Linked DNA regions of Gemmatimonas phototrophica. Each later gene encodes a partner of the first gene's protein in a complex. Links are inferred from orthologs where the notes say so. Each region holds a gene or a part of one and is shown on either strand. Other genes may lie near its edges.

What was found.
Region 2: GEMMAAP_RS09620 (region 1) and GEMMAAP_RS14615 share a complex: the UniProt entries of both Bacillus subtilis proteins name them as parts of the possible RNA degradosome complex. The link is inferred for Gemmatimonas phototrophica from one-to-one orthologs.

What each region holds. Positions count from the first base shown.
Region 1 is NZ_CP011454.1:2,273,974-2,280,215, forward strand. What follows is about bases 1,778-4,699. They hold GEMMAAP_RS09620 (polyribonucleotide nucleotidyltransferase), read right to left. Parts: upstream 4,374-4,699; coding sequence 2,181-4,373; downstream 1,778-2,180. Other genes in these bases: GEMMAAP_RS09615 (M16 family metallopeptidase), read right to left, coding at 1,778-2,260; rpsO (30S ribosomal protein S15), read right to left, coding at 4,455-4,699. Also shown: ald (alanine dehydrogenase), read right to left, coding at 1-890; more of GEMMAAP_RS09615, read right to left, coding at 917-1,777; more of rpsO, read right to left, coding at 4,700-4,715; GEMMAAP_RS09630 (serine/threonine-protein kinase), read left to right, coding at 4,853-6,242. UniProt on the Bacillus subtilis protein: Involved in mRNA degradation. Catalyzes the phosphorolysis of single-stranded polyribonucleotides processively in the 3'- to 5'-direction. Necessary for competence development in Bacillus subtilis.
Region 2 is NZ_CP011454.1:3,446,086-3,450,531, forward strand. The notes cover bases 1,661-4,446. They hold GEMMAAP_RS14615 (6-phosphofructokinase), read right to left. Parts: upstream 3,701-4,446; coding sequence 2,621-3,700; downstream 1,661-2,620. Other genes in these bases: GEMMAAP_RS14610 (hypothetical protein), read right to left, coding at 1,661-2,253; GEMMAAP_RS14620 (pilus assembly FimT family protein), read left to right, coding at 3,866-4,342; GEMMAAP_RS14625 (DEAD/DEAH box helicase), read right to left, coding at 4,378-4,446. Outside these bases: GEMMAAP_RS14605 (DEAD/DEAH box helicase), read right to left, coding at 1-1,139; more of GEMMAAP_RS14610, read right to left, coding at 1,267-1,660. UniProt on the Bacillus subtilis protein: Catalyzes the phosphorylation of D-fructose 6-phosphate to fructose 1,6-bisphosphate by ATP, the first committing step of glycolysis.

The DNA of each region.
Region 1 (6,242 bases):
CCATAGTGGATGATACCGTCCACGGTGTACGTGGGATTCTCATGTGTGGTCGGCTTGATCGTCTCCACGCAACCACCCTGATCCACCGCCACGTCCACGATTACCGCTCCCGGACGCATCTTGGCCAGATCGGCGCGCCGCACGAGCTTGGGGGCTTTGGCACCCGGAATGAGCACTCCACCAATGACCAGGTCACAGGTGCTGATCTGCTCAAGGATGTTGTGTCGGTTGGAGTGAACAAGCTGCACGTTGGCCGGCATGACGTCGGACAGGTAGCGCAGGCGCTCCAACGACAGGTCGAGCACCACCACCTTGGCACCGAGTCCCGCCGCCATCTTCGCGGCGTTCACGCCCACAATGCCGCCGCCCAGAATTACGACCTTGGCCGGCGCCACGCCCGGCACGCCACCCAGCAGTACGCCACGACCACCATACAGCTTTTCGAGGTACTTGGCCCCTTCCTGCACCGCCATGCGCCCCGCCACCTCAGACATTGGAATCAGCAACGGCAGATCGCGATTCGGGAGTTCGACGGTCTCGTACGCAATGCAGGTGGCTCCGCTGGCCAGGTGCGCCTGGGTCAGCGCTTCATCGGCGGCAAAATGGAAATACGTGAACAGCGTGAGGTCCGGGCGCAGATACTGCCACTCCGGCGCGATGGGCTCCTTGACCTTGAGAAGCAGCTCCGCTTTCCCCCACGCGGAGGCCGCGTCGGGAACGATCTGAGCGCCAACGGCCACGTAGGCCGCATCTTCGAAACCGCTGCCAATGCCGGCCCCGGTTTCGATGAAAACGTCGTGGCCCGATGCCACCAGCGCCTCCGCGCCAGCCGGGACCAAAGCCACACGGTTCTCGTTGGTCTTGATCTCCTTCGGTACACCGATACGCATAGTCGATTCTGGATAGGGGGAGTTCGTCAGCGGACCGCTTTGGGGCCGAGACTGACGAGAATGTGTCGATCCGGATCGAAGAAATCGCGCGCCACGTCGCGCACCTGATCTTCGTCGATGGCATCCACGAGCGCCATCAGCTCGTCAATCGTGCGGAACGGCTCGCCGTACAGCGCGGTCGTTGCCGCCCGATACATGCGCGAGGAGACGCCTTCCATGGACATCACCAACTGCCCACGTAACTGACGCTTTCCCGCCGCCAACTCACTGGCCGTCAAACCATTCAGTGCCACTCCACGCAGAACCTCACGGACCGCGTCGATGGCCTGTTGCGCCGTCTCCGGTGCACTCGCCAGATACACACCGTGCGATCCGGTATCGGCGTACGCGCTGCTGAAGCTGTGCACGCTGTATGCGAGGCCTAGCTCCTCGCGGACCCGCTGAAACAGGCGCGAACTCATACCGCCGCCCAACAACATGTCGATCAACGCAAAGGCATAACGGCGATCATCGCCATGAGCGATGCCCTGCCCGCCAAGCACGATGTGCGTCTGGCCGATGTCCTTGCGCTTGATGTGCTCCGCATGCGGTCCAGCCACTTCCACCGGATCCACCGGGAACGGCGTGACATCACCTTTCGGGATGTCCATCCACCCGGTCTGTCGCAGTGTTTCAAGCAGCTGCTCATGCTCAACACGTCCCGACGCGGCAACCACCAATCGCCCGGGATGATATGCCCGCGCGTGGAGGGCCCGGATGTCCGGGACATCGAGTGTCTTGACCGTGTCGCGGGTTCCGAGAATCGCGAAGCCGTGAGGATGGTCTCCCCACAGCGCACGGTTGTGCACATCGAAAATGATGTCGTCGGGCGTGTCCTCCACCATGCTGATCTCTTCAAGGATCACCTTGCGCTCAAGCGCGAGATCCTCCGATCGCAGCAGCGGATGAAAGATGAGTTCCCCAATGACATGCGCGGCTTCCGCCAGATGCTCGTCGAGCACACGAGCCTGATAGGACGTGTGCTCGCGTTCGGTGTACGCATCGAGCGAGCCCCCGAGGGTTTCGAGGGACAACGCGATTTCCTGGGCACTCCGCGATCGGGTGCCCTTGAACACCATGTGTTCGAGCAAATGGGAGACCCCCATCTGCTCGGGGTGTTCATGCAATGTCGCTGCGCGAACCCAGGCGCCGAAAGCAACCGACCGCGCTCCCGGAACGGCTTCCGAGAGCACGGTCAGTCCATTGGGAAGGTCCGTACGGTGCAGCGTGGGCGCCGGAGCGCCCAGAGGCTTAGCGCCGATCGCGACCACCGCCGTTCCGTCCACCACGTCCACCACGATCGCCGCCACCGCTGCGCTCACCGTCTTCACGACGGGGGCGCTCCGGCTCGTCGGCCATGCCTTCCGGCTTGGGCAGCAACGCCTTCATGCTGAGGCGCAGGCGGCCACGCTCATCGCGGTCAACGAGCTTGACCGTGACACGATCACCCTTCTTGCACACGTCTTCGGGCTTCTCGACACGCTCCCACTTCATCTCGGAGACGTGCAGCAGCGCTTCAGTGCCGGGCATGATCTCGACGAAGGCGCCGAACGCGGTGACCGTCTTCACGGTGCCTTCGTACGTCTCACCGACCACCGCTTCCGCGGTGATGGCCTGCACCATCTGCTTCGCGCGCTCCATGCTCTCGCCGCCGACAGCAGCAATCGTCACGGTACCGTCGTCATCCACGGTGAGCTCGGCACCCGTCTCTTCCTGAATGCCGCGGATGTTCTTGCCCTTCGGACCGATCAGTTCACCAATCTTGTCGACCGGGATCTGCACCGTCACGATGCGTGGCGCGTACTTGGACAGCTCCGTCCGCGGCGTCGCGAGCGACTTGCTCATTTCACCGAGAATGTGGAGACGTCCTTCCTTGGCCTGCGTGAGGGCCTCTTCCATGATCTTGAGGTCGAGCCCTTCGATCTTGATGTCCATCTGGATAGACGTGATGCCTTCCGTCGTGCCCGCGACCTTGAAGTCCATATCGCCGAGATGATCTTCGGTGCCAAGGATGTCGGTGAGGATCGCGTACTTCTTGCCTTCCTTGATCAGACCCATTGCGACGCCGGCGACGGCCGCCTTCATGGGCACGCCGGCATCGAACAGGGCGAGCGAGCCGCCACACACCGACGCCATCGACGACGAGCCGTTCGACTCGAGCACGTCGGAGACGATGCGGATGGTGTACGGGAAGTCGGCGAAGTCGGGGAGCACGCCCTGAATGGCACGCTCGGCGAGATTGCCGTGACCGATTTCGCGGCGGCTGGTGCCACGCATCGGACGCACTTCACCGGTGGAGAACGGCGGGAAGTTGTAGTGCAACATGAACGAGCGCGTGACTTCGCCCGCTTCCTTGATGGAATCGAGACGTTGCGCGTCCTTCGCAGTACCGAGGGTCGCGGCCACGAGCGCCTGCGTCTGACCACGCGTGAAGAGCGACGAGCCATGCGCGCGCGGCAGCACACCGTTGTCGATGCTGATGCCACGCACTTCGTTCGGCTTGCGCCCGTCGACACGCAGATTGGTATCGAGCACCTGCGCACGCAGTTCGTGATATTCGACGTCGCCGAGGATGGTGTGAATGTCCTTGGCGTTGTCGGGGAACTCTGCCAGCAGGCCTTCGGCGAGTTCCTTCTTGGTGCGCTCCACGGCCTCGACGCGCGTGTGCTTGTCCTTCTGATTGAGCGCTTCACGCACTCGACCCGATGCAAGCTCCTTCACGCGCACCACGATGCCTTCCGGCGTCTCGGCCTTCGTCCACGACATTTTCGGCTGCTGTACCTTGGCGAGCAGTTCCTCCTGCGCCGCAATAAGCTCACGAATGCCGTCGTGCGACAGGCGCAGCGACTCGAGCACGTCCTCTTCAGACACTTCGAGCGCGCCACCTTCCACCATCACGATGGAATCCTTCGAACCGGCGACCACGAGCTCCAGGTCGGAGAACGCGAGCTGCTGGAACGTGGGGTTGAGCACCCAGTGTCCCTGCACGCGACCGACACGCACGCCGGCGATGGGGCCGAGGAACGGAATCTTCGACGCGTTCAGCGCGAAGGAAGCCGCGACGAGCGCGAGTACATCGGCGTCATTCTCCTGGTCGGCCGAGATGACGTAGATGAAGACCTGCACTTCGTTCTGGAAGCCTTCCGGGAACAATGGCCGGATGGAGCGGTCGATGATGCGCGCCGCAAGGATCTCGTGATCATGCGGACGCCCTTCGCGCTTGATGAACCCACCCGGAATCTTGCCGGCGGCGTAGGTCTTTTCCTTGTACTCGACCGTCAGCGGGAAGAACGGGAGCGGGCTCTTGTTCTCGCTGACCGTCACGGCGGCGAGCACCATGGTCTCGCCGAACTGCACTACTGCGGAACCCGCTGCCTGCTTCGCCATACGTCCGGTTTCGATAACCAGAGGGCGACCGGCGAACGTCCGCTCGATTCGATGCATCATCTGCTTTGTAGCCTCATGAGAACGCAAATCGCGCGGCAGGCAGTGGTGCCCCCGCGCGACGACGTGACAGAACCGCTTTTAGTAGCGGAGTCCAAGGTCCTGCACGAGCGTGCGATACTGCTGCACGTCCGTACGCTTCAAATAGTCCAGCAGACGGCGGCGCTTGCCAACCATCTTGAGGAGGCCGCGACGACCATGATGGTCCTTCGCATGCGTACGGAAATGACCCGTCAGGTAGTTGATGCGCTCCGTGAGGAGGGCAATCTGTACGCGGGTCGAACCGGTGTCCCCTTCGTGGGCCCGGTACTTGTCGATCGTGGTAGCCTTGTCGAACGCCATCGTCGTTGTATTCTCAGCCGTTATCCGAGCTGTCGTCGCGCAAGTTGGTGCGTGACATTCACCGCGGGTTTAGAGCGCGCAATTGCAGGAAGCACGGTAGCTTACTCGACTTAGCCCCCCCTGTAAAGGACCAAGACGTGCCCGACCGCTATCTGGGGCGAACAATCGGGAAGTACCGGGTGACCCGTCATTTGGGGACGGGCGCCTTTTCGTGGGTCTATGAGGCGGTGGATCTCGATCTGGAGATCCCGGTCGCCCTCAAGATTCTCCGTCCCGAATACGCCGGCCAAGACCTCGCTGAAGCCCGATTCCGACGGGAGGCCGCCACGGCGGCGCGCTTGCGGCACCCGAACATCGTGACGGTGCGCGACGTGGGACAGGTGGACGGGGCGGCCTTTGTGGCTATGGACCTGTACCCGCTGACGCTCGGGCGGCGGCTGAATCTGGTGGGACGGTTGCCTGAGGCCGATGTCGTCCGGCTCGGCATCGGGATCGCCGCGGCCCTGTCGGTCGCCCACGCCAGCCAGGTCGTTCATCGCGACATCAAGCCGGACAATATCCTGCTGGACCAGGATGGCGATGCCGTCGTGGCCGATTTCGGGCTCGCCCGCGCCCTCGCGGTCGGGACGTCGCTGGGAGACACCAATCAGGTGCAGGGGACCCCGCACTACTTCAGTCCGGAACAGGCCCGCGGGAAAGAGCTCGATGGGCGCAGTGACTTGTACTCTCTCGGGGTGACGCTCTACCGGGCCGCCACCGGTGCCCTGCCCTTTGATGGCGATGACTGGTACGCCGTCGCGCGGGATCACATTGAGACGCCCCCCCCGGACCCTCGCTCCTTGGTACCGGAGCTGACGCCCGAGTTTGGAGCACTGCTACTTCGGCTGATGGCCAAGGAGCCCGGCGCGCGGTTTACCAATGCCCTTCAGGTGGTCGATGCCCTCGCCGCCCTGCCTACCGCCCCCGACCGCAGTACCGGGCTTCCCCGCCTGGGCTCCAACACGGTGGATGCCTTCCGAGCGCCACTCCCGTCCGTCTCTCGGTTCTGGCCGGTGCTCGCCCTGCTGTCTGTGGGCGCGGTCATTGGCTGGATGGCGTGGGATCGGCCGCTGCAAGTCAATGCGGGGGGCGTCGCCACCGACACCCTTCGACTCCGCTCGGACAGTGCGGTCGCGGTGGCCGCGGGCGGCGATTCCGCCATGGCGGCGCCTCTCGTGCTCGATAGCCTGCCCGCGAAACGCGACACCCCACCAGGGAGGCGCGCCCGCACGCCCCTCCCGCGCACCGTGACCCTTGAGCTGTCAACCACCGATTCGGCCCTCCTGTACATCGACAATCGCCTAATGGGTACCGGCCGGTTCAGCGGCGAGGTGCCGGTGACGGCACGCCTGGCGGTCAAGGCGGTGGTTCCCGACGCTCCCACGACCTGTCGGACGGCGCTCCGGGATACCGTGCTGACTCAGCTCAAGGCGGGTCAGGTCGTCACGCTGGAGCTGCCAGTCCGGGGATGCGCGGTGGTGCGGTTCC
Region 2 (4,446 bases), 1.2 Mb from region 1 along the record:
GCCCGCACCCCGAGCCCCGCACAGGTGAGCGCCACGCGCTCGCTGTCGCCGGCCAACTGGAACTCAGGCTCCGTGGGGCGAAGCGCTTCGAAGCGAATGTCGCGGTCACTCAAAATGTACACGCGTCCGCCTTCCACCCGCCCGTGTACGCGCCCGGCCATCTGCAGAATTTCGTTGGCACCCAGATGCACGCGCGTGAGCACGTTGCGGCCACGATCAATGAGATTCGTGAAGCGCGTATCGTCGATGATGACGGTATCAAGCCCCGGCACGTTCAGCGCGCTTTGCCCCGCCGCGGTCATGGCGATGAAGAACGGCTTGGGCACCACGCCCTCGAGGAACGGGCGGATGACCCGAATGGGTTCGCCACCGTGGTAGTGCGCGGCCGTGATTTTGGGGAAGCGCGTGCGCACCCACTCCGCGGCTTCTTCCACACTGGCGCGCGTCGGCATGAACAACGCCACGCCGCGTTCGCTGCGCGCGAGTTTCTGCAGGAACTTGTCATCAAGAAAGTTGAGCGGCTGCTTGCGCTCCACTTCCACCTTGGCGGCCTTGCTGGCGTCAAACGCTGACACCTGCAAGACATCGGCACTTTCGAGATACCGGGAGTAAAACGCCGGATCAACGGTTGCGGACAACCAGATATAGCGGCACCCCACACGCTTGCCGAGCGCGAGGCAGAGCTCAAGTTCGGCGCTGGTCTGGTGAATCTCATCCACGACCAGCGTGTCGCTGGCCTGGATATCGCCATCCTGAAACCAGCGACGCGCTATACCGGTGGTTACCACCACCACATTCCAGGTGGGCGTCTCCGGTGTGGCTTCACGCTCGCGATTCACGACGCCGACGCGCAGCGTCTCCGTGCCAAGAATGGTCTCGGCAATAGGGCGGATGGCCAGTGTTTTGCCGGTCCCTGTACCGGCCACAATGCCAAACCCCTCGCCGCTGCCAGCCAGTCGGCGCAAATCATCGCCACGGGTACGCTCGAGGAAGGTGTCGAGATGCAGCCCAACGGCCAACTCAATCGTTTCGCATGCGGCGCGCGTGGGCGCAATCACGATGATGCGGCCCGTAGGCGGCTTGGTCGCGAGATAGGTCTCGCGATCCGGCGGGAGGTATCGGTCGGTGGTGTGTCGCACCTGTGGAATGTACGACCTAGACCCGTACAGGGGGATACTCACCACTTGCAACCCCAACGCAAAACCCGGAACTGATCAGTTCCGGGTTCTGGGTTTGAGTCATGAGTTATGGGTGCGGCTTACATAACTACCGCTGAATCAACTTGACCCGCTGTCCGCCCTTGAACACCTCGATGCGATCGGCACGACCGTCGCGATTCACATCCGTCCACACCTGCAACAGTTCGCTGTTGGTGTCGAGGAAGATGGCGCGCCAGGGAATACCGCCTCGTCCCTGGTCGGGAATTCGCACAATGAATTCGTTTGTCCCGAGCCACTGCATGATTTCGTTGCTGGGCCGTCCTTGCACGACATCCAGCGCACTCCGCATGGCCGGAAGTACCTGCGGGTAGGCGCGCGACGCGAACTCCGGCAAGTCGTCGCACCGTCCGTCCTTGTCGCGATCGGTGCACACGGGCGGCCCGTAGCGCAGATCATCGCACCATCCATCGCCATCGCGATCCAGACAGGTGGCACTGCCGAAGCCCGGCGGTGGCGCGTTGGGTGCGAAATAGCGCGGATCGTTGACTCCCCCAGGCACCACCACACCACCCGGCGTCACGTACCCGCCATATGACCCTGCAGGCCCCTGCGGTGACGGTTGGGGGCCAGGATACAACGAAGCCGGCGAATTGCTCGCCGGCCGGTCGCCGTACAACTGCTCATCGGAAATTTTCTTGGCCTCCCACGCGTCACGGGCCCGGGGATCGGCCTGTGAGAGATCCGGCGGGACCAGTGGCGGGCCCTTCTTGTCGGTACCGCGCAGACTCTTGATGGGGAGATCGTCGATCTTCTTGCCCTTCGACTTGTCTTCTCCGTACACCACCCGGCCATTGGACGGCTTGTTGCGCACCGCCGAGGCACAGTCGGTCGGGGCGGGCTGCTGCTGCGCCGGCACGCCGTCCACCCACACTCGGCACATCCCTGCCGGGGGAAGATATTCGCGCGGGACGCCACCCTTGGCGTCCTTGTCCTTGTCTTTCGACTGTGCCCATGCGCGATCCGCCGTCACTGAGAGACTCAGGACGACAGCCGCCGCAATCAGGCGCCAGGTAGTAGTTCGGTGGGGCATCATCACGCACGTCCTCCAGCAGAGCCCTCGTGAACGCTCACCATTGAGCGATCAGTGGATCTCGTGCCGGCTACAGGGGCAGAGGGTGTGCCATCCCCAGCCAGAGTGGCTGAGTCCTCGTAAGTATCGGCAGATTGGTACCCTACGGACAGGGGGAGGGTCCGATCGGTCACGGGGGTGTCCAGCAGAGGGGACACTTGGGTGTCCCCTCTATGCCAAACTGACCTCTGAAAACTCCCACTGAAAACTCAATACTCCCACTGAGAACTGAAAACTCGCCACGGGCCAGGAGTCCTCAGTTTTCAGTCGGAGTTTTCAGTTCGCAGTGGGAGTTGTCAGGTTTCAGTTGCTCCGCGTTCGCGGCGACCCCTCAATCCCCGAAGCTGATCCCGATCATGCGGGCGGTCTGGACAACGTCGTGCTTGGGGTCCACGCGTTTGGTCTCGCGCAGGACTTCCTCAATGGGAATGGTCACGAGGTGCGGCGACTGCAGAGCCACCATGTGCCCCCACTTCTTGTCGGCCACGGCCTGCACCGCTGCCGCGCCGAAGCGGGTAGCCAGCAGGCGATCGTAACCCGTTGGCGAGCCGCCACGCTGCAGGTGCCCCAGCACCATGGAGCGGGTTTCCTTCCCGGTCAGGCGCTGAATGTCATAGCCCAGCCGTTCGGCAATGCCGCCAAGCCGGCGATCCTGCCCCGGCAGGGACTCCCCGATGATGGACTCATGCCCGCCCTTGGGCTTGGAGCCTTCCGCCACCACCACGATGCTGAAACGCTTCCCGCTCGCATCGCGCGCCATGATCTTCTCACACACCTTGTCGATCTCCCACTCGATTTCGGGAATGAGAATCACGTCGGCTGTCCCGGCCACACCGGCATGCAGCGCAATGAACCCCGCTTCGCGCCCCATGACCTCAAGCACCATCACCCGATCGTGCGATTCGGCGGTGGTGTGCAGCTTGTCGATCGCTTCCATGGCCGTATTCACGGCCGTATCGAACCCGAACGTGGTAATGGTGCCGGCCACGTCGTTGTCGATCGTCTTGGGCACGCTCACCACGCGGACCCCCTTCTCCTGCAACTGCTGGGCAATCTTCAGCGAGCCGTCGCCGCCAATGGAGATGATCGCTTCAATTCCCAGATTGCGGGCGTTCTCCACCAACTCGTCCGACCGGTCCACGTTTTTCCACGTGCCGTCGGGCTGCTGAATGGGATAGGCGAATGGGCTGCCGCGATTCGTGGTCTTGATGATCGTACCGCCCTGACCGGCAATACCGCGGACGCTGTCCGTGGTCAGGGGGACGATCTCGTCTTCACCAAGGAGGCCCGAAAAGCCACGCTTGATGCCGAGGACGTCCCAGCCGCGGGTACGTGCCGAGAGCACGGCCGCCCGGATGACCGCGTTGAGGCCTGGGGCGTCACCGCCGCCGGTGGAGATGGCAATCCGCATGTTTCTGAAAATGACGTGGGTATAGGGAGTGAGGCGTAATGTACCTAGAGGACCGGAATTGGGGAGCAGGGGCAGGGGCGTGGAAATGGGCGGATGCGCAACAATTTGATGACAGGAAACCAGCGCTCCGGTGACAGGTTGGGTCGTCTCCCACCCTCACTTGCCATGACACAGCGCACCGCCGGTATCCCCTCCACTCGCCAGCTCCCCATGCGTGGCCCGTGCCGCCGCGGTACCACCACTGTGGAGCAACTCCTCGTGCTCGTCACCCTCGGTATCCTGTTCGGGCTCGCCTGCACCAGCGGCATGCCCCTGCTGCAGGCGGTAGCTGTTGAGACGGCGTCACGTGAAACAGTCAGTCTCTTTGCCCTGGCCCGCGACCATGCGCTGGCGACTGGCGCCCGGACGGCCGTGCGCCTGGATGAGCGGCGCCAGCGGGTCCTCGTGCACCGGGGAATCGACACCCTGGCCGTGGCGGACTTCGTGCAGCGCGGGGTCCGGTTGGAGGCCACCCGCGACTCCATGGCCTACGGCGCCTCGGGGCTCGGGGTGGGCGCCGCCAATCTGCGGGTCATTCTTTCCCGCGGGAGCCGCGCCGACACCCTCACCGTCTCACGATTGGGACGGGTTTCCTCGCAATAGCCCGTGAGGCCCCCTTGGGGACCCCACGGCCCCCGTCAGGTCCCGAAATCGAACCCCGGCACGCTCACACGTGGAATCTCCTGCCCAATGGTGCGCTCAATCGT